DNA from 3 places in the Mesorhizobium sp. C399B genome. Region 1 is predicted to be linked to each of the others. Evidence: predicted binding sites of a transcription regulator. Region 1 holds the regulator's gene; each other region holds the start of a gene.
What was found. The regulator LexA, encoded in region 1, represses DNA repair genes until DNA is damaged. The targets are predictions, from matches to a motif close to TGTTCNNNNTGTGTTCNG.
Positions count from the first base shown of each region.

Region 2: the regulator LexA is predicted to act here: its motif matches at 5,375-5,392, upstream of NLY36_RS25100 (PA0069 family radical SAM protein).
Region 3: the regulator LexA is predicted to act here: its motif matches at 2,280-2,297, upstream of NLY36_RS12965 (helicase-related protein).

Region 1 covers NZ_CP100472.1:27,011-34,714, forward strand. The annotation lists gene NLY36_RS00140 (ComEC/Rec2 family competence protein) at 1-2,399, shown strand, start outside; gene lexA (transcriptional repressor LexA) at 2,393-3,175, opposite strand; gene NLY36_RS00150 (GntR family transcriptional regulator) at 3,382-4,146, opposite strand; gene kynU (kynureninase) at 4,314-5,561, shown strand; gene kynA (tryptophan 2,3-dioxygenase) at 5,668-6,504, opposite strand; gene NLY36_RS00165 (AMP-binding protein) at 6,501-7,704, opposite strand, start outside.
Region 2 covers NZ_CP100472.1:5,303,178-5,310,881, reverse strand. The annotation lists gene NLY36_RS25140 (tRNA1(Val) (adenine(37)-N6)-methyltransferase) at 1-351, shown strand, start outside; gene NLY36_RS25135 (S49 family peptidase) at 472-1,329, shown strand; gene NLY36_RS25130 (membrane protein) at 1,402-1,587, shown strand; gene NLY36_RS25125 (4-(cytidine 5'-diphospho)-2-C-methyl-D-erythritol kinase) at 1,614-2,507, shown strand; gene moaB (molybdenum cofactor biosynthesis protein B) at 2,494-3,048, shown strand; gene NLY36_RS25115 (GFA family protein) at 3,166-3,597, shown strand; gene NLY36_RS25110 (hypothetical protein) at 3,587-4,561, opposite strand; gene NLY36_RS25105 (glycosyltransferase) at 4,814-5,317, opposite strand; gene NLY36_RS25100 (PA0069 family radical SAM protein) at 5,467-6,621, shown strand; gene rnhB (ribonuclease HII) at 6,772-7,467, shown strand; gene NLY36_RS25090 (F0F1 ATP synthase subunit B) at 7,692-7,704, opposite strand, start outside.
Region 3 covers NZ_CP100472.1:2,715,642-2,723,345, forward strand. The annotation lists gene NLY36_RS12955 (acetyl-CoA C-acetyltransferase) at 1-903, shown strand, start outside; gene phbB (acetoacetyl-CoA reductase) at 1,033-1,758, shown strand; gene NLY36_RS12965 (helicase-related protein) at 2,453-5,959, shown strand; gene NLY36_RS12970 (RNA-binding S4 domain-containing protein) at 6,035-6,421, shown strand; gene fdxA (ferredoxin FdxA) at 6,675-7,013, shown strand; gene NLY36_RS12980 (CarD family transcriptional regulator) at 7,440-7,704, shown strand, end outside.

The DNA of each region.
Region 1 (7,704 bases):
AACGCTCGCTGTTTGCCGATAGTCCCTATGCCGAGCCGCTGCCCCTCGCGCTGCCTGAGCCGCATCCCGGCGTCGCGCCTGCGCTGCCCGGTCACGCCTTGCCGGCGCAAGTCACAGCGCCCGGATCTATCGCCCGCCTGCGCAGACGGCTTCACCGTCCGTCATGGCCCGCGCTCCGCCGCAGCCTTGCCGCGGCCGCCAACACGGAGCTCGACCGGGGCGTCGCCTTCCTGCTGGTGCCGGTTTTCCTGGCGGCCGGCGTCATCATTTATTTCTCGCTGGCCGGCGAGCCCGGCTTTGCGCAGCCAATCGCCATTGTGGTGCTGGCGACATGTTGCGCTGTCGCCACGCGACCTCGGCCGAGGACGCATCTGTTCTGCATGGCCGCGATGCTGTGCGCGCTCGGCGTCGTCGCCGCCAAGGTCGAGACCTGGCGCGCCGGAACGCAGATGCTCGGCTCCGAGATCCAGACACGGCTGACCGGCCGCGTCGTCAGTCTCGAACAGATGGAGAGCGGGCGCATCAGGCTGACGCTTGACGTGGTTTCGACCGCTTACCCCGAGTTGCGCTACGCCCCGAAGCGGGTCAGGCTCTCGGCGCGGACCGTTCCCGCCGATATGACCGCCGGCTCCCTGATCACCGGCTATGCCAGGCTGTTGCCGCCGACCGGTCCGGTGCGGCCGGAGAGCTACGATTTCTCCTTCGACAGCTATTTCACCGGTATCGGCGGCAGCGGCTTCTTTCTCGGCAATCCGAAAGCCATTGCTACGCAGGGACCGCCGCCGCTGGCCGCGCGGCTCTCCTCGGCAATCGAGAACGCGCGCGAAAACATTGCCGACCATATCAGGGGCAAGATCGGCGGCGCCGAAGGCGAGATTGCCGCGGCGTTGATTGTCGGCGTGCGCGCCGGCATCCCGGACGAGGTCAACGAAGCGATGCGGCGCACCGGCATCTACCACATCATCTCCATCTCCGGCCTGCACATGGCGCTGGTTGCCGGCACCATCATGGCGTTGCTGCGTGGCGCCTTTGCGCTGTTTCCCGATTTCTCTTCGCGCCGCCCAGTCAAGAAATATGCAGCAGTGGCAGCACTCGTCTCCATCGCCGCCTATCTCGTTATTTCAGGCGTCGTGGTTGCCGCCGAGCGCAGCTTCATCATGCTGGCGGTCATGCTTGTCGCCGTGCTGTTTGATCGCGCCGCACTCACCATGCGCAATCTGGCGATCTCCGCCATCGCCGTCATCCTGGTGTCGCCGCACGAGGTGGTCGGTCCCAGCTTCCAGATGTCGTTTGCCGCCACCGCCGCCCTTGTCGGCGCCTATGCCGGCTGGGCCGATTACCGCGCCGACAAGGTGAGAACGCCGCTGGCAAAGCGCTCCTTCGTCGGCTTCCTGTCGCGAAAATTCGCGCTGGCCATGGGCGGCCTCGCCATGACCTCGATCATCGCCGGCAGTGCAACCTTGCTGTTCGCCATCTGGCATTTTCAGCGTGTGTCGCCGCTCAGCCTGATCGCCAATCTGGCCGTGATGCCGATTGTTTCGTTGATCGTCATGCCCTTTGCCGTGCTCAGCGCACTGGCGATGCCGTTCGGCGCCGACGGGCCGTTCCTCTATGTGATGGGCAAGGGTCTGATGGCGATGATCGCTATATCGGCCTGGATTTCCGAGCGCTCGCCGGTCGACGCCGTCGGGCTGATCTCCATCCGCTCGGTGCTGTTGGTGGCGGTCGCCCTCGTCATCGCCACCATGGCCACCACCTGGCTCAGGCTGGCGGCCGTGCCTTTCGCGCTGGCCGGCCTGTTGACGGTGCCGCAGGTGCTTACGCCCGACGTGCTCATATCCGAGGACGCACATCTGGTGGCCATGCCGATAGGTGGCGGCGAACTCGCCCTCAACCGCGAACGCTCCAACGAATTCACCACGGACAATTGGAAACGGGCGCTGCGGGCCGAAACCATTATCCCGCCCGAGATTTTCGAGGCAACAGATACGCGGTTCGATCTCGATCCGCTCGATCTGCCGCCCGGGTCGCCCTTCTATTGCATGGGCGATCTCTGTATCGCCCGACACCCTTCCGGAGCCATTGTAGCCCTTGCCAAAGACCGCAAGACGGCGCGGCCGGCCTGTGCCTTCGCGAGCCTGATCGTCATCGATGACGCCACCGCCTACAATCCGTGCCGCGACCCGCTGGTGCTGGTCGTGACGAAGAAACAGCTGGCCCGCGACGGCAGCGCCGCCGTCTTCTTCGATCCGCAATCGGCAGCTGCAGCGCCAACCATCCGCTTCGCCGTCGACAAGCCGTATCGCCCCTGGCACGAGCAACGCCGCTTCTCCCGCGAAGCGCGCGGCCTGCCGCCTTACAACCAGCGTGAAAAGTACAAACCCAAGCCGGCTCAGTAGCGCCGGATCAATCCGACAAGCTTGCCCTGCACCTTCACCCTGTCCGGTCCAAAAATGCGGGTCTCGTAGGCCGGGTTGGCGGCTTCCAGGGCGATCGAGGCGCCCTTGCGGCGGAAGCGTTTCAGGGTCGCTTCCTCATCGTCGACCAACGCCACCACGATCTCGCCGGGGCTGGCTGTGTCGGCATTGCGGATGATGACCGTGTCGCCATCGAAAATGCCGGCCTCGATCATCGAATCGCCCTTGACCTCGAGCGCGTAGTGTTCACCGCCCATGATCATGTCGGGCGGCACCGAGATCGAATGGGTCTGATGCTGGATGGCGTCGATCGGCACACCGGCAGCAATGCGTCCCATCACCGGGATCGACACCGCCGAAACGGCGTCGTCATTGCCGGCCGACATCGAACGCGACGGCGAGCCCGGCTTGATCTGGCGGCCGATACCGCCTTGGCCCATCGCGCCTTGTCCTTGGCCGCCTTGCCCTTGGCCGGTTTGACCAAGACTGCCCTGAATGACGCTCGGCGAAAACTTCCTCGCCGCATTGAGGCCTGGTGCGATCGAGTCGGGCAGCCGCAGCACTTCCAGCGCGCGCGCCCGGTTCGGCAGCCGGCGAATGAAACCGCGCTCCTCAAGCGCCGTGATCAGGCGGTGGATGCCGGACTTGGAGGCGAGGTCAAGCGCTTCCTTCATCTCATCGAAGGACGGCGGGATTCCGCTCTCCTTCAGGCGTTCATGGATGAACATCAGAAGCTCATGTTGTTTGCGCGTCAGCATCGCGGCCCCCAGGGGTTCTGAAACCAGAATCAGAAAAAACAAACCCAGAACAAACACTATCTGTTCCAGTTGTGTTCCGCAACCTTTTAAAGTTTAATGAATGTGTTGACGTTTTGTTCAGCGTGACGTTCGGCACCGCCGAGCGGCGCTCGTAGTCGTTGGCCGGCAACGGGGTGAAACGAAGACAAAGTGCCCTGCGTCGTCGGCTACGATCGCCGCTTCCTTTTCGGACGGGGCTGCGCAGCATCCGCGCCGGGTTCACTCTGGGCATAGACCTGCAGCGTGTAGCCGATGTGAGCGGTCATCAGAGTTTTCGCACGTTCGACGTCGCGATCGAGGGCCGCTTCCATCAGGGCGGTATGGTGTTCGATCGCCACGGCGTCGCGCAGGGCCGCCACGGCCTTCCGGTGGCCATCCGTGCGGCCGGCGGCGGCGCGCAGCGTCGGGGCCAGACCCAGAAAGCGGTGATGGCGATGCAATTGGTCGGAAATCGTCGCATTGAAGCGCAGCAGCCAGCTGGATGTCGCGGCACTGAGCAGCGCCGCATGGAAGGCATCGTGTTTTTCGTACCACGCGTCGACCGCATCATCCGATGGATCGTCGAGAACAGACCCGCACCGTGAGAGACGATAGTGGGCGGCAACGACCGCGTCTTCCCACTCACGGTCGCCCTCCTCGATCGATTCCACCAGCAGGGGCAGTTCGACCACCAGCCGCGCACGCGCCAAATCCTCGAGCTCCGCCCGAGAGACGGGAGCGACCGCAAACCCGCGGTTGCTGATGGCGGTCACAAGCCGTTCCGCCTCCAGCCGCGACAGCGCCTCGCGCAACGGCGTCCAGCCGATGCCGTAGGTGTTGCGCAGCGTGCTCAGCTTCAACGGCGCGGCAGGCGCCAGCCGGGTCGCAAGAATATCGCGCCTGAGCAGGCGATAGGCCGCTTCCGTCTTCGAGGTCTGCTCGTCATCCAGCATCGTGATCCATCAGACATAAACGCTCGGCGGATCATTATATATCAAAGCCTTTCAATGGGTGAATTATATATAATGTTTGACAGTTCAAGGGCGACCACTCAAGATCGCCGGCATGTTTGGGCGGCAGGCTCCGCCGCGCGCGTTTGTCCATGGAGGGGCGCCGGATCATGAGCACGACACCCGATCTCGCTACAATCGAAGCAATGGATGCCGCCGATCCGCTGCGCTCCATGCGCGAACGCTTTGTCTTGCCGCAAGGCGTGATTTATCTCGACGGCAATTCCCTGGGCGCCGCGTCAGCGGTCGTCTTCAGCGAACTGCAGCAGGCCGCCACGCAGGAATGGGCGCACGATCTCATTCGCGCCTGGAACACCGCCGGCTGGTTCAACATGCCGGTGGAACTCGGAGATCAGCTCGGGCGACTGATCGGCGCGGCTGATGGGCAGACGGTGGTCTGCGACACAACCTCGATCAACATCTACAAGCTGCTGCACGCAGCGCTCGGCATGCGGCCGGATCGGTCGGTCATCGTTGCCGAGGGCGACAGTTTCCCGACCGACCTCTACATGGCCGAAGGCGTCGCCTCGACCCGGCCGGGAACGCGGCTGCGGCTGGAGGGCGTCGACGCGGCCGCAATCGAGGAGCTGATCGACGACAGCGTTGCCGTCATCCTGGTCAACCACGTCAACTACAAATCCGGCCAGTTGCGCGACATGGCGGCGCTGACGCGCAAGGCACATGACGCCGGCGCGCTGATCATCTGGGATCTCTGCCACACGGCCGGCGCCTTGCCGGTCGAACTTGACCGTGCCAATGCCGATTTCGCCGTCGGCTGCACCTACAAATACCTCAATGGCGGCCCGGGCTCGCCAGCCTTCATCTACGCGGCCGAGCGCCACCATGACGATGCCCACCAGCCGCTCAGCGGCTGGTGGGGCCATGCGCGGCCCTTTGCCTTCGAGCAGGGCTTTGCCGTCGGCAGCGGCATTCGCCGCTTCCTGTGCGGAACGCAGCCGGTGCTGTCGATGCGGGCGCTCAAGGGCGCGCTCGATATCTGGAACGACGTCGATATGGCGGCGGTGCGCAGAAAAAGCATCGCGCTGACCGACCTGTTTATCCAGCTCGTCGAAGCCAGATGCGGCGCCTACGGGCTTGAACTGGAAAGTCCTCGCGACGGCAGCCAGCGCGGCAGCCAGGTGTCGTTCCTCCATCCGCATGGCTATCAGGTGATGCGCGCGCTGATCGAGCGCGGCGTGATCGGCGATTTCCGGGCGCCGTCGACCATCCGTTTCGGCTTCACGCCGCTCTATGTCGGATATGGCGATGTCTGGCAGGCGGTCGAAGTCCTGGAGGATATTCTGCGCACCGGCGCCTGGCAGGACGCCCGCTTCGCGGTGAAGACCGCGGTCACCTGAGGAACTAGAGCAATTTCAGGAAAAGTGTGAAGCGGTTTTCCGTCCGCAATTGCGTCAAATCAAAGAGCTAGAGCATTTCGCCGTTTACGTTAAACGGTGAAATGCTCTAGAGCCGGGTGCGGACCGTCCAGAGCTCCGGAAACAGCACAACCTCCAGCATCTTCTTCAGATAGGAGGCGCCTGAGGTGCCGCCCGTGCCGCGCTTCAAGCCGATGATGCGCTCGACCGTGGTGACGTGGTTGAAGCGCCAGCGGCGGAAGTAATCCTCGAAGTCGACCAGCTTCTCGGCCAGTTCGTAGAGCATCCAGTAGCGCTGCGGGTCGCGGTAGACGGTTTGCCAGGCAGCCAGCACGTCTTCGTTCTCGACGCGCGTCTCGCGCCAGTCCGTGCGCCCGGCATCGGCGCCGATGTCGAAGCCATTGCGCGCCAAAAGCAGAAGCGCCTCGTCGTACAGCGACGGCGTGGCCAGGATCGCTTCCAGCCTGTCCGTAAGATCGGGCCGGTGCTTGTGCGGCCCGAGCATGGCTAGGTTGCGGTTGCCGGCCATGAACTCGATAGCGCGGTACTGCCACGACTGGAAGCCCGAGGATTGGCCGAGCGCGTCGCGAAACTCGGTGTATTCGCTTGGCGTCATCGTGCGCAGCACGTCCCAGGCATTGTTGAGCTGCTCGAAGATGCGCGCGACGCGAGACAGCATCTTGAAGCTCGGTTCGAGGCGGTCGGCGCGGATAGAGCGGATCGCGGCGCCGATCTCGTGCAAAGCGAGCTTCATCCACAATTCCGATGTCTGATGCTGGATGATGAACAGCATCTCGTCATGGGCCGAAGACAGCGGCGCCTGCGCATCGAGCACCTTGTCCAGCTGCAGATAGTCGCTGTAGGACATCCGCTCCTTGAACGACATCTGCGCGCCATCGGACGCCGGATCGTGCGGCTTAATCAATTGCTCTTCTCCGCGCGCAACCGGAAGCGCTGGATCTTGCCGGTCTGGGTTTTGGGCAAGGCGTCGATGAACTTCACCGAACGCGGATATTTGTAGGGCGCGATCGTTGCCTTGACGTGGTCCTGCAGGCGTTTGACGGTCAATGCGTCCGGCGAAACACCTTGCACAAGCACGATATGCGCCTCGACGATCTGGCCGCGTTCACCGTCCTCGGCGCCGGTCACCGCGCATTCGGCGACGTCGGGATGCGAGAGCAGCGCCGCTTCGACCTCGGGGCCGGCGATGTTGTAGCCGGCGCTGACGATCATGTCGTCGGAACGCGCGGCGAAGTGGAAGAAGCCATCCTCGTCCTGCGTGAACGTATCGCCGGTGAGATTCCAGCCATCGCGGACATAGTCCTTTTGCCTGGCATCGGCCATGTAGCGGCAGCCGGTCGGGCCGCGCACCGCCAGCCGGCCAGTAGAGCCGCGCGGCAGCTCCCGCATCTCGTCATCGACGATGCGTGCCTGATAGCCGCCGACGGGTTTGCCGGTGGAGGCCGGCTTCATGTCGTCGAAGCGGTTGGAGATGAAGATATGCAGCATCTCGGTGGCGCCGATCCCATCGAGGATCGGCTTGCCGGTCTTCTCAGTCCATTCCTCGAAGACAGGCGCCGGCAGCGTCTCGCCCGCCGAAACCGCGACGCGCAGCGAGGACAGGTCAGCGCCTTGATCCATGGCCTTGAGCATGGCCCGATAGGCGGTTGGAGCGGTGAAGGAAATGGTCGCTTTGTAGGTCTCGATGATGTGGATCATGTTGGGTGGCGTCGCCTGTTCCAGCAGCGTCGCCGCGGCGCCGAAACGCAGCGGGAAGATGGCGAGCCCGCCAAGACCGAAGGTAAAGGCAAGGGGCGGGGAGCCGACGAAGATGTCGTCGGGCGTCACCTCCAGGATTTCGCGGGCATAGGCGTCGGCGACGATCAGCAGGTCGCGGTGGAAATGCATCGTCGCCTTCGGCACGCCGGTGGTGCCGGAGGTGAAGCCGAGCAGGGCGACATCGTCGCGGCCGGTGTTGACGGCAGTGAAGGTGACCGGCTTGTCGAGGGCGGCGCGGTCGAGTTCCGCGTCATGGTTGGCCGTGCCGTCGAAGCCAATGACCTGCTTGAGATACGCACTGCCCTTGGCGCAGGCGGTCATCTCGTCCATCAGCCTTGTATCGCAA
Region 2 (7,704 bases), 1.3 Mb from region 1:
GATCCGCTGCGGCGGCAGGCGCATGTCATGGACGACGGGCTGTTCGAAAGCTGGATCCGGAGTGCGGCTGCCGTCGCCAAGCCGCGCGGGGGCCTGGCCGTCATTGCGCGGCCGGAACAGCTTGGCGACCTCCTCGATGCGCTGTCGGGCCGCTTCGGCGACGCCGAGATGCTGGCCGTGCATCCGCGCCCGGAAGCAGCCGCAATCCGCATTGTGGTCAGGGCAGCGCTCGGCGCGCGCGGCAAGCTGTCGATCCGCCCGCCTTTGATGCTGCATGGGCAAACGGGCGACGGCCCGTCGGAACGAACCGAGATGATCAACAACGGACTGGCGTCGCTGTTTGGCGATTGATTTAGGCCCGTCAGTGTCGTTGCCGCAAAACCGGCACACAGTTGGCTGAGATGGATTGCAGCATTGCCGTTGACCGGCAAATCCCTACATGCGTTGAAGCCATTTGGAGACAGCCACCTCGTGAAACGCCTTTTCAACCGCCTGCTGCCGAAATCCTGGCGATCCAGCGTCGTCACCATTCCCGTCATCAGGCTGCATGGCACCATCATGGCCGGCGGCGGCCCGTTCCGGCCGAGCCTGTCCTTGGCGTCCACCGCCGCCCTCATCGAAAAGGCGTTCCTGTTCGATGCGCCCGCCGTCGCCATTTCAATCAATTCGCCTGGCGGCTCGCCGGTGCAGTCGCGGCTGATCTTCAAGCGCATCCGCGACCTCGCGGTCGAGAAGAACAAAAAGGTGCTGGTCTTTGTCGAGGATGTGGCGGCCTCGGGCGGCTACATGATCGCGGTCGCCGGCGACGAGATCTTTGCCGATCCGTCCTCCATCGTCGGTTCGATTGGTGTCGTCTCGGCCTCGTTCGGCTTTCCCGAGTTGATGAAGAAGATCGGTGTCGAGCGCCGTGTCCACACCGCCGGCCAGAACAAGGCGGTGCTCGACCCGTTCAAGCCGGAGAAGAGGGAAGACGTCGAGCGCCTGAAGGCGCTGCAGCTGGAAGTGCACGAGACCTTCATCGACCTGGTCAGGGAACGCCGTGGCACCAAGCTGAAGGACGATCCGGACCTGTTCACCGGCCTGTTCTGGACCGGCAAGAAAGGGCTGGAGCTTGGCCTCGTCGATGCGTTGAGCGACATGCGCACGGTACTGAAAACCCGCTTCGGCGCGAAAACCCAGCTCAGGCTGGTCACCGCGCCGCGTGGCCTGTTTGGCCGCATCGGCCTGTTCGGCTCGAACTTTTCAGCGCCCGATATTGCCGCCGCCGCCGCAAGCGGCGTGATCGATGCGGCGGAAGAGCGCGCATTGTGGGCTCGCTTCGGGCTTTGAAAAAGCAGGGAAAGAGTCTAGCATGAGGGCTTGACAGTCTGCCTTGCCGCCTTGCGAGGGAGGAGCTTTGAAATGCCACAGATCATTTTCTTCGCAGTTGTCGGCGCAGCCGCTTATTTCGGCTACCGCACCTTCGTCCGCGAGGCCGAACGTGTGACCGCCAAGGTGCGGCGCACCGAAAAGCAGGCAGCCAACGGCACCAACGGCACGCTGGTCCAGGATCCTAAGACCGGCGAATACCGCCTGGCCAAGGACTGAGCATCATCCCGTCAGCAGCCGACAGTTTGGATGCCGCAGCCCGGACGTGGCTTGCGCCCGCCAAGATAAATCTGGCGCTGCACGTCACCGGCAAGCGCGCCGACGGCTACCATCTGCTCGAGAGCCTGGTCGTTTTCACCCGCTTCGGCGACAGGGTCGAGATCGAGCCTGCCGACGCCGACCGGTTCTCCGTATCGGGCCGTTACGCGACTTCCGTGCCGATCGACGACAGCAATCTGGTGGTGAAGGCGCGCGAGGCGCTGCGCAGGCAGGCCGGCCAGCAGAGCACGCCGCCGGTTGCCATCCGGCTGGAAAAGAACCTGCCGATCGCATCCGGCGTCGGCGGCGGATCGAGCGACGCGGCCGCCGTTCTGCACGGTCTTATCAGGACATGGGGTCTCGACATCGGTGAGGCCGAACTGAGCCGGATCGGTCTCACGCTCGGCGCCGACGTGCCGATGTGTCTTGCGGCAAAACCGCTGGTTGCGGGTGGCGTCGGCGACGAGCTGTCGCTGGTGCCGGATTTTCCGGCGCTCGCTTTGGTGCTGGTCAATCCCGGCGTCGCCGTCTCGACGCCTGATGTGTTCAAGGCACTTGAGAAACGCGACAATGAGGGATTGCCGCCGCTGCCGCGTGCATTTGACTTCCACAGTGTCCGCAACTGGCTGGAGATCACCCGCAACGATCTCGAACCGGCGGCGCAGGCGATCCAGCCGCCCATCGGCCGAGCGCTTTCCCTGCTGAACAGGGCCGGATCTGGATTCTCGCGCATGTCGGGCTCCGGCGCGACATGCTTCGGGCTGTTCGAGACCGGCAATGTCGCCAAGCGCGCCGCCGCCGAGATCCGCAGCCGCGAACCGGAGTGGTTTGTCGCCGCGACACGAAGCATCGCTTCAGAGGGGGCCGATGACCAAAATTGACGAGAGCCGGCCGTTCATCCCGGTGCGCATCGCGGTGCTGACGGTGTCCGATACGCGCAGCCTTGCCGACGACAAATCCGGCCAGACGCTGGCTGATCGCATCGCCGAGGCCGGCCATGTCCTGGCCGCGCGCGACATCGTCACCGACGACCGGGAGAAAATCCGCGACAAGGTGCTGGGCTGGTCGCGCGACGAAGACATCGATGTCGTCATCACCACCGGCGGCACCGGTTTTACCGGCCGCGACGTGACGCCGGAGGCGCTGGAGCCGATCTTCGAGAAGCGCATGGATGGCTTTTCCGAAGTGTTCCACCGCATTTCCTACGACAAGATCGGCACCTCGACAGTGCAGAGCCGAGCGACGGGCGGCGTCGTCAACGCCACCTTCGTCTTCGTGCTGCCGGGCTCGCCCGGCGCCTGCAAGGACGCCTGGGACGGCATCCTGAAGCCGCAGCTCGATTACCGCCACATGCCCTGCAACTTCGTCGAGATCATGCCGCGCCTGGACGAGCATTTGCGGCGCGGCAAGGCCGCCTCGTAAACCAAGGCAAAGCGCTGCCTTGTCAGGCAGAATGGCGGTTGCGCCGGCGAAAGGATTATTTCCTGAAGGCCGCCAGGCGGGTAATCTGCCACTAAGTCCTTGAGGCGAAAAGATGCCATGACTGCGTATCGCGGCGGCTGCCATTGCGGCAACATCCACCTGACCTTCGAAACCGGAATTGAGCCGGCCGAGATGGAGATCCGCGCCTGCCAGTGCGCGTTCTGCGTCAAGCATGGTTCGCGCGCCGCCGCCGATCCGCAGGGCCGATTGATCGTATCGGTCGAGGACGAGGCGCGGCTGCACCGATACCGGTTCGGATTGCGCACCGCCGATTATCTCATCTGCCGCGACTGCGGCGTCTATGTCGCTGCTGTGACCACCGACGGCGAACCGAGAGCGATCGTCATCGTCAATGCGCTGGATGACCGGCCGCGGTTCAACCGCGAGCCGGTCCCAATGGACTATGATGCCGAGAACAAAGAGGGTCGCATTGCCCGGCGGCAAGCGCGCTGGATGCCGGTCGAGATCCGCTCCGGCCTCAGCGGATGACCGGTTCGCCGTGGAAGCGGCGGCGCGAGGGCGGCGAGACGCCGAAGCCGACCTCCATCATCAGCCGTGGCGTGGTGGACGGCACGGTGCCCATGTGGAAGCCGAACGGGTCCTCGACGAAGCCGAGCCCGGCCTCGCCGGTCAGCGTGACCGGGCTGTCCTCGCCATAGACCTTGAGCACGTCTTGCGCCGGATGGCCGACCAGCAGCGTCAGCTGGTGCTTGAGACTGCGCCTGTTGTGGCTGCCTTTGACATAGACATGCGGACCGGTGCCGGCATCGCAGGGTTTCAGATAGAAGAAGAATTTCAGCATCCGCCAGTCGTCGAGATCGAAATGATATTTGCCGAGCGAGGCAAGGTTCTTGTCGGCGTCGGAAGCCTCGCCAGTCGGGAAACTCCACCACACACGCGTGGTGATCAGCTTTGCCTGCCCGCCCAGATAGTGCTGGGCGATGTCGAACAGCAGCGGGTCGTTCTGGATGGCGAGTGCCGCCTTGCAGCCGAGGACGCGCTCGAAATAGTGTCCGCTGAGCAAAGAGCGGCCGAACCGCTTCTCGGCTTCTGCGTGTTCTCCGGGCATGAATTCGAGCCGGCGGTCGAAATTGCCGAAGCACGGCGTGCTCTGAGCAAAGCTGGCGACCTCTTCGTGGATTGCCTGCGGAAGGACCAGTCCGGAGAACAGGCCATCGGTGCGCAGCGCCGCGACGATCGACTTGAGGTCGACGCCCCTGAACATCGTCGCTCCGGCACTCTGCGCGGGGCGCGCGGCTTTGGCGCCAAGCCAGTGCAGCTTGCGCGCCGGCATGGTGCGGGCAAGCACGAACATCGGCAGCCATGCGGGATTTTCGCGCAGGTCGGACAGATAGGTCGGGATACGCACCGCAATGCGGCGGAGCAGGCTGCCGTTGCGGGCAATGGCTTCCAGACTGGGGGCGCCGGATTTGTCAGGGGACGAAAGGTTCATCGGGGTCCTCAGATATGAACGGCAGCAACGACGACGCGGCGCTTGCTTACCGCTCCGGCACTACCCAAACCCCGATATCCCGCATCAACGGAATGCTAATCCCGCGTCAGCTTTTGTGCAATGCACAATAGCTTTTTGCGGCGAAAAAGAGGGATGGTGCTGCGACCGTGCCAATGCGGATGAGACGCCGACGCTGCCCCTCATCCGCCCTTCGGGCACCCTTCTCCCTGGGAACGGGAAAAGGGAGAAACATCACTTCTTCGGCGCCAGCCAGATTTCGGCGTCGAGCCGCCTGGTGGCGAGACCGCGCGCAAGGGCTTCGGCGCTGTGCGCGTTCTTCGACAGGGCAGCGGCCTGGCGCTTGCTGATGACCAGCCCTTCGGCCAGCGCCCGGTTGCCCGAAAACACCCGTGACAGGAACGGCGTGCGGCTGCCGCGCGCACGGGAAAAGCGCGCCGGCATGGTTTGCCGCGCCGTGTGAGCGACAACGTCGTCGATCCAGCCCTCCGCCAGCCTTGCGCCGGGTTCCAGAAACAGCAGCCAGTCACCCTTCGCCTGCCTGATTCCCGCGGCAATGCCGCCGGCCACGAAGTGGCAGCCGGCATGATCGGCAACCCGATGCGTCTGGTCGGTCGAGCCGGTGTCGCAGACGATGACATCGCGCACCACGCCCTCGACCGCGCCGCCGATCAACGAGGCGAGCGTGCGGGCAAGGCCTTCTTCGTCATCCCGGGTTTCGATGAGAACGCTGAGCATTTTTAGCCGAATAGCGGAAAGCCCGGCCCAGCGCCAGTTGTGCATGGCCAACGAAAAAGTTCTTGCTTTGTTCTCATCAGCGAAATAGGATTATTTTCATGAACAGAGCGATTCGACAGCCAGCCGACAGTCCTTGGGAAAGGGCCAAAATGGAACATATCGTGCGTGCGGACATTGCTGCTTTCGGAGCAGGGCGAGCCGAGATGGCCAATGCGATGATCGAACAGAGCGGCATGCGCGTCCGTCCGGATCGCAACCGCGGCCGTTCCGCGGGCATCAACCCGTCCGGCCGGTTCGAGCCGGTCAGCCGGCATGTGTTCGACGACGGCTGGAATTCGCTGGAGGAATTGCCGCCGTTCAAGACCGAAGTGCAGGTCGAGAAGCCGCGCACCATCATCACCCGCAACGAATCGCCCGACATTTCCTTCGACCGCTCGATCAACCCCTATCGCGGCTGCGAGCATGGCTGCGTCTATTGTTTCGCCCGGCCGACGCATTCCTTCATGGGCCTGTCGCCGGGGCTGGATTTCGAAGCGAAGCTGTTTGCCAAGCCGGATGCGGCGCGGCTGCTCGACAAGGAACTGTCGAAGGATGGCTATCAGCCGCGCACCATCGCGATCGGCACCAACACCGATCCCTACCAGCCGATCGAGAAACAATACCGGATTATGCGCGAGATCCTCGAAGTGCTGGAGGCGCGCGGCCATCCGGTCGGCATCGTCACCAAATCCCATCTGGTGACGCGCGACATCGACATCTTGTCGCGCATGGCCGAACGGGGCTTGGCCAAGGTGGCGCTGTCGGTGACAACGATGGACCGCATGCTGGCGCGCACCATGGAGCCACGCGCGTCGACGCCGACCAAGCGGCTTGAGGCGATCCGGCAGCTTTCCGATGCCGGCATCCCGGCCTCTGTCATGGTGGCGCCGATCATTCCCGGCCTGACCGACCAGGAGATGGAGCGCATCCTCGATTCGGCACGCGCCGCAGGCGCCCGCGAGGCCGGCTATGTGATCCTGCGCCTGCCGCTCGAGGTGGCGCCGATCTTCAAGGACTGGCTGCTGCGCCACTATCCCGACCGCTACCGGCACGTGATGTCGCTGATCCGTTCGATGCGCGACGGCAAGGACTATGATTCGGAATGGGGCAAGCGGATGAAAGGCGCTGGCCCCTATGCCTGGCAGATCGGCCGGCGCTTCGAGATCACGGCCAAGCGGCTCGGCCTCAACGCCGAGCGGCGCACGCTCCGAACCGACCAGTTTGTCGCCGCCGCCAAGGCGACCGAGCAGCTGATGCTGCTCTGAGAGTAGCGCCTGCCCTGCCCTCGTGGCTGGCGACCCAAGAATCCCGTCCGGCCTGTCCCCCGGCCTGCAGACGGTGCCCTCCCGGTCTTGCCCCACTCGACCCTGGAGGGACTTGCGGAGAATCGGAGCCGATGCGAACCTCGCCGCAACATGGCTCGCGCACGTTCCGATTCTCCGCTTCTTTTCGAAATCGTCGAAAAGCCCGATTTCTCCTTCGAGACGAAGGCGATGGCCGAAGGCCTGTGGCCGGTGGCAGGCATAGACGAGGCCGGCCGCGGTCCGCTGGCGGGGCCGGTGGTGGCGGCGGCCGTGATCCTCGATCCCGCCAACATTCCCGACGGGCTCGACGATTCCAAACGGCTCAACCATTTGCAGCGCGAGGCGCTGTTCCTGAAAATCCTGGGGTCAGCGCTCGGCGTGTCGATGGCCTCGGTCAGCGCCGAAGGCATTGACGGCAGCAACATCCTCAAGGCCAGCCTGGAAGCCATGCGCCGCGCCCTTGCCGGCCTGCCGATCCAGGCGAAGCTGGCGCTGGCCGATGGCCGCGATGTGCCGCCGGGCCTCCTCTGCGAAGGCCGCGCGCTGATCAAGGGCGACCAGCGCTCGCAATCGATCGCCGCCGCCTCGATTGTCGCCAAGGTGATGCGCGACCGCATGATGTGCGGCTGCGGCAGCCACCACGAACGCTACGGGTTCGAAGTCCATATGGGCTACGCCACCGTGCGGCACCGCACCGCGATCGAAGCGCATGGTCCGGTGGCAAGGCTGCACCGGGCGTCATTCGCGCCGTTCAGGCTGGGTGGAGTTGAGGTGGTTGAGGAAGAGAGCTTCGCCGGGTTGGAGTAATGGTAATCTCCCCCCTTGAGGGGGAGATGGCCGGCAGGCCAGAGGGGGTCGCCGCGCGTGAAGCGCTAGCCCTTACTGGCCGCAGAAAGAGCGTCGCGCCCGGTCGCACCGACCCCCTCTGTCGCCTTTGGCGACATCTCCCCCTCAAGGGGGCAGATTGTCCGCGCTCAACAAAAAAGCCGCCAAGTTGCCGGGGCGGCTTGATGTCAGCGAGTTAACGCCGCTCAGTTCAGCCTG
Region 3 (7,704 bases), 2.7 Mb from region 1:
CTGCGCGCCATCGCGCTCGGCATGCAGCAGATCGCCGCCGGCGACGCCACTGTGATCATCGCCGGCGGCCAGGAATCGATGTCGCTGTCGCCGCACGCCGAGCACCTGCGCGCCGGCGTCAAGATGGGCGACTACAAGATGATCGACACCATGATCAAGGACGGGTTGTGGGACGCCTTCAACGGCTACCACATGGGCAACACCGCCGAGAACGTCGCCCGCCAGTTCCAGATCACCCGCGACGACCAGGACCAGTTTGCGCTGGCCTCGCAAAACAAGGCCGAGGCCGCGCAGAAGGCCGGCAAGTTCAAGGACGAGATCGTCGCCTTCACGATCAAGGGCAGGAAAGGCGACACTGTCGTCGACCAGGACGAGTACATCCGCCACGGCGCCACCATCGACGCCATGTCCAAGCTGAAGCCGGCTTTCGACAAGGACGGCACCGTGACCGCCGCCAACGCGTCGGGCATCAATGACGGCGCCGCCGGCGCGCTGCTGATGAGCGAGGCTGAAGCCACAAGGCGCGGCATCACCCCGCTGGTGCGCATCGCATCCTGGGCGACGGCCGGCGTCGATCCGGCGATCATGGGCACCGGACCTATTCCCGCCTCGAAGCGGGCGCTCGAGAAGGCCGGCTGGTCGGTCAAGGACCTCGACCTTGTCGAGGCCAATGAAGCCTTCGCCGCGCAGGCCTGCGCCGTCAACAAGGGCATGGGCTGGGATACGTCGATCGTCAACGTCAATGGCGGCGCCATCGCCATCGGCCATCCGATCGGCGCGTCGGGCGCCCGCGTCTTCAACACGCTGGTTTTCGAGATGCGCCGCCGCGGCGCCAAGAAGGGCCTCGCCACGCTCTGCATCGGCGGCGGCATGGGCGTCGCTCTGTGCGTGGAAGCGCTGTGAAAGAGAAGTGAGTAGTGAATAGGGAGTAGTGAATGGGGAAGAAGGAGCAGCGCGGCGGGATATCGATCCCTACTCGCTATTCCCTACTCCCTATTCCCTTCTTCCGACCAAAGGGAGGAAGAACTTTCAATGACCAAAGTAGCGCTCGTCACCGGTGGATCGCGCGGCATCGGCGCCGCCATATCGATCGGCCTGAAGAATGCCGGTTACACCGTTGCAGCCAACTATGCCGGCAATGACGAGGCAGCGGGGAAGTTCAGCGCACAAACCGGCATCAAGGCCTACAAATGGTCGGTCGCCGACTACGACGCCTGTGCCGCCGGAATCAAACAGGTCGAGGCCGATCTCGGCCCGGTCTCGGTGCTGGTCAACAATGCCGGCATTACCCGCGACGCCATGTTCCACAAGCTGACGCGCGAGCAGTGGAAGGAAGTCATCGACACCAATCTGTCTGGGGTCTTCAACATGACGCATCCGCTGTGGGGCGGCATGCGCGACCGCAAATTCGGCCGCGTCATCACCATTTCCTCCATCAACGGCCAGAAAGGCCAGGCCGGCCAGGTCAACTATTCCGCCGCAAAGGCCGGCGACATCGGCTTCTCGAAGGCGCTGGCGCAGGAGGGCGCGCGCGCGGGCATCACAGTCAATGTCATCTGCCCCGGCTACATCGCCACCGAGATGGTCAAGGCGATCGACGAGAAGGTGCTGAATGAACGCATCATTCCGCAGATCCCGGTCGGCCGCCTCGGCGAACCGGAAGAGATCGCGCGTTGCGTCGTCTTCCTCGCCTCTGAGGACGCCGGTTTCATCACCGGCTCGACCATCACAGCCAATGGCGGCCAGTATTTCGCCTGAACGACAGCATTTCGCCCGGTAGGACGGGCCGGCTTATGGCCCGTTTTTTCATCGCCGGCCGGCGATGTTCCGGGCTGCGCGCTAGACATTGACCCGTTCCGGCACGCAAAGATTAACGATTTCCAGGCGCCCTGTGCAAAACCCGGTTCGCAAGCTGTGAATTCTCGGTGGACAAGCTGTGGATAACACAACATGTTGGGGTGAACAAACCAGGAAAATCCCGCCATCGCTGATTGATCGCCGATTCGTTCCGGCTTTGAGCGCAACGTTAACGACCAACGCCGAAAATCACCGGCAAATGGTTAAGGCCGATTAAGAAAAATTGAACAATTTCATAATGTTGGCCGAGGCGTATCGGATCACGACGATGCCCCGCCGGCAAAGGTTAACGCCAATGGTCGCCTTGCAGGAATCGGGCCAGTTTCCGCGATTCAGCATATGGTGAGACTCAGCCTCGCAAAATCCACATGTAGCCGTGAACAAAAGCTGAATCTGCCGGAGTCACTGATTCGTCGCCGATTCGTTCCAGACTCGTTCCAACTGTTAATTGAGACCTCAAAGACGAACCGTGGGATTGCCGGCCGGAACATTCCGCTTTCGCTTCGCGCCTGAAATCCCTATGTGTCGCCTGTCATACGCGCCACGCGAGGCGCGCTCCCGACAACACGATGCAGAAAGCCTCATCTCCAGGCCGATGAACATCCAGCCGAAACACACCGAGCCGCTGATCCTGTCGGGCCGCGACGTGACTGCCGTGCTGGGTCCGACCAACACCGGCAAGACCCATCTCGCCATCGAGCGCATGGTGGCGCATGAGAGCGGCATTATCGGCCTGCCGCTCCGCCTTCTGGCGCGCGAGGTCTATGCCCGCGTCTGCGAAAAGGTCGGCGCCCACAAGGTGGCGCTCATCACCGGCGAGGAAAAAATCCAGCCGCCCGGCGCGAAATATTCGGTCTGCACCGTCGAAGCCATGCCGCGCGAGACCGACGTTGCCTTCGTCGCCATCGACGAGGTGCAGCTCGCCGGCGACCTCGAGCGCGGCCATATCTTCACCGACCGAATCCTGCACCTGCGCGGGCGCCAGGAAACGCTGCTGCTCGGCGCGGCCACCATGCATGGCATCCTGCAAAAGCTGCTGAGAGGCGTCTCGGTGGTGACGCGCCCTCGCCTGTCGCACCTGGCCTATGCCGGTTCGAAGAAATTGACCCGCCTGCCGCGGCGTACGGCGATCGTCGCTTTCTCCGCCGACGAGGTCTATGCCATCGCTGAGCTGATCCGCCGCCAGCAAGGAGGAGCGGCGGTCGTGCTAGGCGCGCTGTCGCCCCGCACCCGCAATGCCCAGGTGGCAATGTTCCAGGCAGGGGACGTCGACTATCTCGTCGCCACCGACGCCATCGGCATGGGGCTCAACCTTGATCTCGATCATGTCGCCTTCGCCCAGAACCGCAAATTCGACGGCTACCAGTACCGCAACCTGACGGCGGCCGAGCTCGGCCAGATCGCCGGCCGCGCCGGCCGGCATCTGCGCGACGGCACCTTCGGCGTCACCGGCCAGGTCGATCCGCTGGACGAGGAACTGGTCAAGCGCATCGAGGGGCACGAGTTCGATCCGGTGAAGGTGCTGCAATGGCGCACCGCGCATTTCGACTTCGCCAGCCTCGACGCGCTGAAGCGCTCGATCGAGGCCAACGCGCCGGTCGAAGGCCTGACGCGCGCGCTGCCGGCGGTCGATGCGCAGGCGCTCGAACATCTCTCCCGCGACGAGGACATCCGCGCGCTGGCTACCAATGCCAAGCGCGTCGCGCTGCTGTGGGAAGCCTGCGCGTTGCCGGACTACCGCAAGATCGCGCCGGCCCAGCACTCCGACCTGATCGCTTCTATCTACACCGACCTCGCCAAACACGGCCATGTCGACGAGAACTACATGGCCGAGCAGGTGCGCCGCGCCGATACGACCGAGGGGGACATCGACACGCTGTCGCACCGCATTGCGCAGATCCGCACCTGGACATTCGTGTCCAACCGGCCGGGCTGGCTGGCCGATCAGGCACACTGGCGGGAAAAGACGCGCGAAATCGAAGACAGATTGTCGGATGCGCTGCATGAGCGGTTGACGAAACGGTTTGTAGACCGCAGGACTTCCGTCCTCATGCGGCGCCTTAGAGAAAATACAATGCCTGAAGCCGAAATCAGTCCTACCGGAACCGTCCTTGTCGAAGGCCATCATGTCGGCGAGTTGCAAGGGTTCCGCTTCACCGCCGACCAGAGCGCCGGCGGCGAAGACGCCAAGGCCGTGCGTACGGCAGCGCAAAAAGCGCTGGCCGCCGAGTTCGAGGCGCGTGCCGAACGCTTCGGCGCCTGCGCCAATGGCGACCTTGCGCTCGGCTCCGACGGCACGCTGCGCTGGATCGGCGCGCCGATCGGCACGCTGGTTGCCGGCGAGGACGCGCTGAAGCCGCGCCTGGTGCTTTTGGCCGACGAGCAGTTGACCGGCCCCGCCCGAGACAAGGTCGCCGCGCGCGCCGAGCGTTTCGTCAATTTCCAGATCGAATCCTTGCTGAAGCCGCTGGTCGACTTGAAGAATGCCGAGCAGATCGCCGGCATCGGCCGTGGCATCGCCTTCCAGCTCGTCGAGCATTTCGGCCTCATCAACCGCCGCGACATCGCCGAGGAAATGAAGTCGCTCGACCAGGAGGGTCGCGCCGCCTTGCGCCGGCTCGGTGTGCGCTTCGGCGCCTACCACGTCTTCGTGCCGGCGCTGATCAAGCCGGCGCCCGCCGGACTGATTACGCTGTTGTGGGCGCTGAAGAACGACGGCAAGGACAAGCCCGGCTTTGGCGACGTGGTGCACGCGCTGGCCTCCGGCCGCACATCGGTGGTCATCGACCCGGCCTTCGACAAGAGCTTCTACAGGCTCGCCGGCTACCGCAATCTCGGGCGCCGCGCCGTGCGCATCGACATTCTGGAACGGCTGGCCGACCTGATCCGGCCTGCGACCAACTGGAAGCCCGGTCTGGGACAGCGCCCCGACGGCGCTTATGACGGCCAGTCCTTCATGGTGACGCCGCCGATGATGTCCATCCTCGGCGCCACCGCCGACGACATGGAAGAGATCCTGAAAGGTCTCGGCTATCGCGCCGAGCCGAAGCCGCCCGCAGAGGTGAAGGCGCGGCTGGAAGCGCAGGACAATGCCGCGCGCGAAGCCGCGGCGGCAAAGCTGGCGGAAGCGGCAGCGAAGGCCGAGCAGGCCCAGACGGCGGAAGCCGCTGCAGGCGAAGCTGTCGCTGAAGCGCCGACCGACAGTTCGGAGCCGGATGCGGCTTCCGCCACTGAGGTTGCGGCTGAGGAGCCCGTTGCCGAAGTCGCATCGGAGGCTGTTGCAGACGCTCAGCCGGAAGCGCCTGCCGAGGGTTCGGAGCCAGCTGCGGCCGTTGAAGCTACCGCCGAGGTCCCAGCCATCGACGAAACAACTGCAGAGCCTGCAGCGCAAGAACACGCTCCGGCCGTTGCAGAGGCTGACGACACTGTCACCGAAAGCGCCGACGCTTTTACCTCCCCCTCGATGGGGGAGGTCGCGGCGCGAAGCGACGCGGGTGGGGGTGACAGCGCTGACGAAACCGATAGTGCAGACCGCGTAGCCGATGCAGGCGCAACCGCCGACGCCGGCGCTGCCCCCACCCCGGCGCTGCGCGCCGACCCTCCCCACGAGGGGGAGGGTGGAAGCGCTGAGCCTGTCCCCGAGGCCGAAGCGCCAAAGCCCATCTTGCTGTGGCGGCAGGGTCGTTTCGAGCAGCGCCCGCGCCATCGTCAAGGCCGGGACAATCGCCCGCGTAACGGCCAGGCTGCCCGCGCCGATGCGCCGGCCGACGCTGCCGGCGGACAGCCGGCAACGGGCGAGCGGCCGGCCTATCAGGGCCGGCGCGACCAGCGCGACGGTGCCGCCAAGCCACGTTTCGACCGTTCGAAGTTCAAGCCCAAGCCGCAGGCCGAGGGCGAACAGCGCCGCGACGGCAAGCCGCAAGGCGAGCGTCCGCGCGAGGGCCGGCCTGACTGGAAAGGCGGCAGGCCGGAAGGCAAAGGCGGACCGCAAGGCGCCAAGCCGGCCTTCCAGGCCAAGCCACGCGAAGAACGGCCGGTGCGCTTCGATCCGGACTCGCCCTTCGCCAAGCTCGCCGCCTTGCGCGACCAGCTGAAGAAGTAAGCTCTGAGCATGATCCCGAAAAGTGGAACCGGTTTTCGGACAAGATCATGCTCCAACAAGAAATAACTCGCTGCGATGGTTGCTGAAGGTCGTCAGCGCATCGACAAGTGGCTGTTCTTTTCGCGCGCGATAAAATCGCGCTCGCTGGCGGCCAAGCTGGTTGTCGCGGGACGCGTCCGCATCAACAGCGACAAAGCAGCGCAGGCCTCCGATCTGGTCAAGCCTGGCGACGTTTTGACCATTACGCACGAGCGCCGTATTTTCATTTGGAAGGTGCTTGGCACCGGCGTGCGGCGCGGTCCGGCCGAGGAAGCGCGCACGCTCTACGAGGACATGTCCCCGCCGCCGGTCCCAAAAGGCGAGGCTGTTGCCGATGCCATTCCGGCGCTGCGCGACGCCGGCAGCGGCCGGCCGACCAAGAAAGAGCGCAGGCAAACCGACCGGCTGTTCGGCGAAGACTGAAGCCTTGGCCGTCTGCGCCATGCCGGCGGTCTGGAATTTCATTCCGGACACGCGGGCCCCGCCTGCAATGGCTGCCCTTGCAAGCGGCAGGCAAAGGCGTTACCTCACCAAAAAAGCCGCCGCATCGGCGCGAAAATCGGAAATCGATTTTTCGGAAGGCACGATGCGCAGATTCAAAGTGTTAGAGCGTACTTTGTGCGTCCAAGTGGACGCACGTCGCTCTAGCAAGAACGGGACGTCCCGGAGCCGACCAATGACCTATGTCGTGACCGACAACTGCATCAAATGCAAGTACATGGACTGCATCGAGGTCTGTCCGGTCGACTGCTTTTACGAGGGCGAGAACATGCTTGTCATACATCCCGACGAGTGCATCGACTGCGGCGTCTGCGAACCGGAATGCCCGGCCGATGCAATCAAGCCCGACACCGAGCCGGGCCTCGACAAATGGCTGCAGGTCAACACCGAATACGCCGAGAAATGGCCCAACATCACCGCCAAGAAGGAGCCTCCGGCAGATGCCAAGAGCTTCGACGGCGAGGCCGGCAAGTTCGAGAAATATTTCTCCGCCGAGCCCGGCGAAGGCGATTGAGCGCATGACCCTGGAATCGGAATCGATTTCGGAAAGGGTGATGCGCAAAGCAAAAAAGTGCGGCCTATTGGATCGTCATAACGCTGCGTAACGCGCATCATACATTAACTGCCTTGACAGGCGGCGATGTCGCTCGACCTTCGCGTTTGCAGCAAAACCTTGATTCTTCCGACTTTTTGTGCTACACCAGTTGAAACATGCCGGTGACACAACGTCGATTTATGGCGCAAGCGCCCCAAATCACTGAAAGGTGAAATCCCCAATCGGACCAGAGCGATCTGGGCCAGGCAGTCGCTATGTATGCGGTTTGCCGGTCCCGGCTTTTTCCGATGGGTTCATCTGTTGTGCGGCTAACGATCGGTGTCCCCGGTCGCATGCGTTCGGACCGGCAGGCCGCCGGTGCCACAACAAGGAGTTCAGGGCGTAATGGCAACGATCACCCCGCAGAAGAAGTCCACCTCGGCACGCCACGGTTTCAAGACCGGCGAGTACATCGTCTATCCGGCGCACGGCGTCGGCCAGATCGTCTCGATCGACGAGCAGGAAGTTGCGGGCCACAAGCTGGAACTGTTCGTCATCGACTTCCAGAAGGACAAGATGCGCCTGAAGGTTCCGGTCGCCAAGGCGACCTCCATCGGCATGCGCAAGCTGTCGGAAGAGGATTATGTCGAGCGCGCGCTGAAGGTCGTCC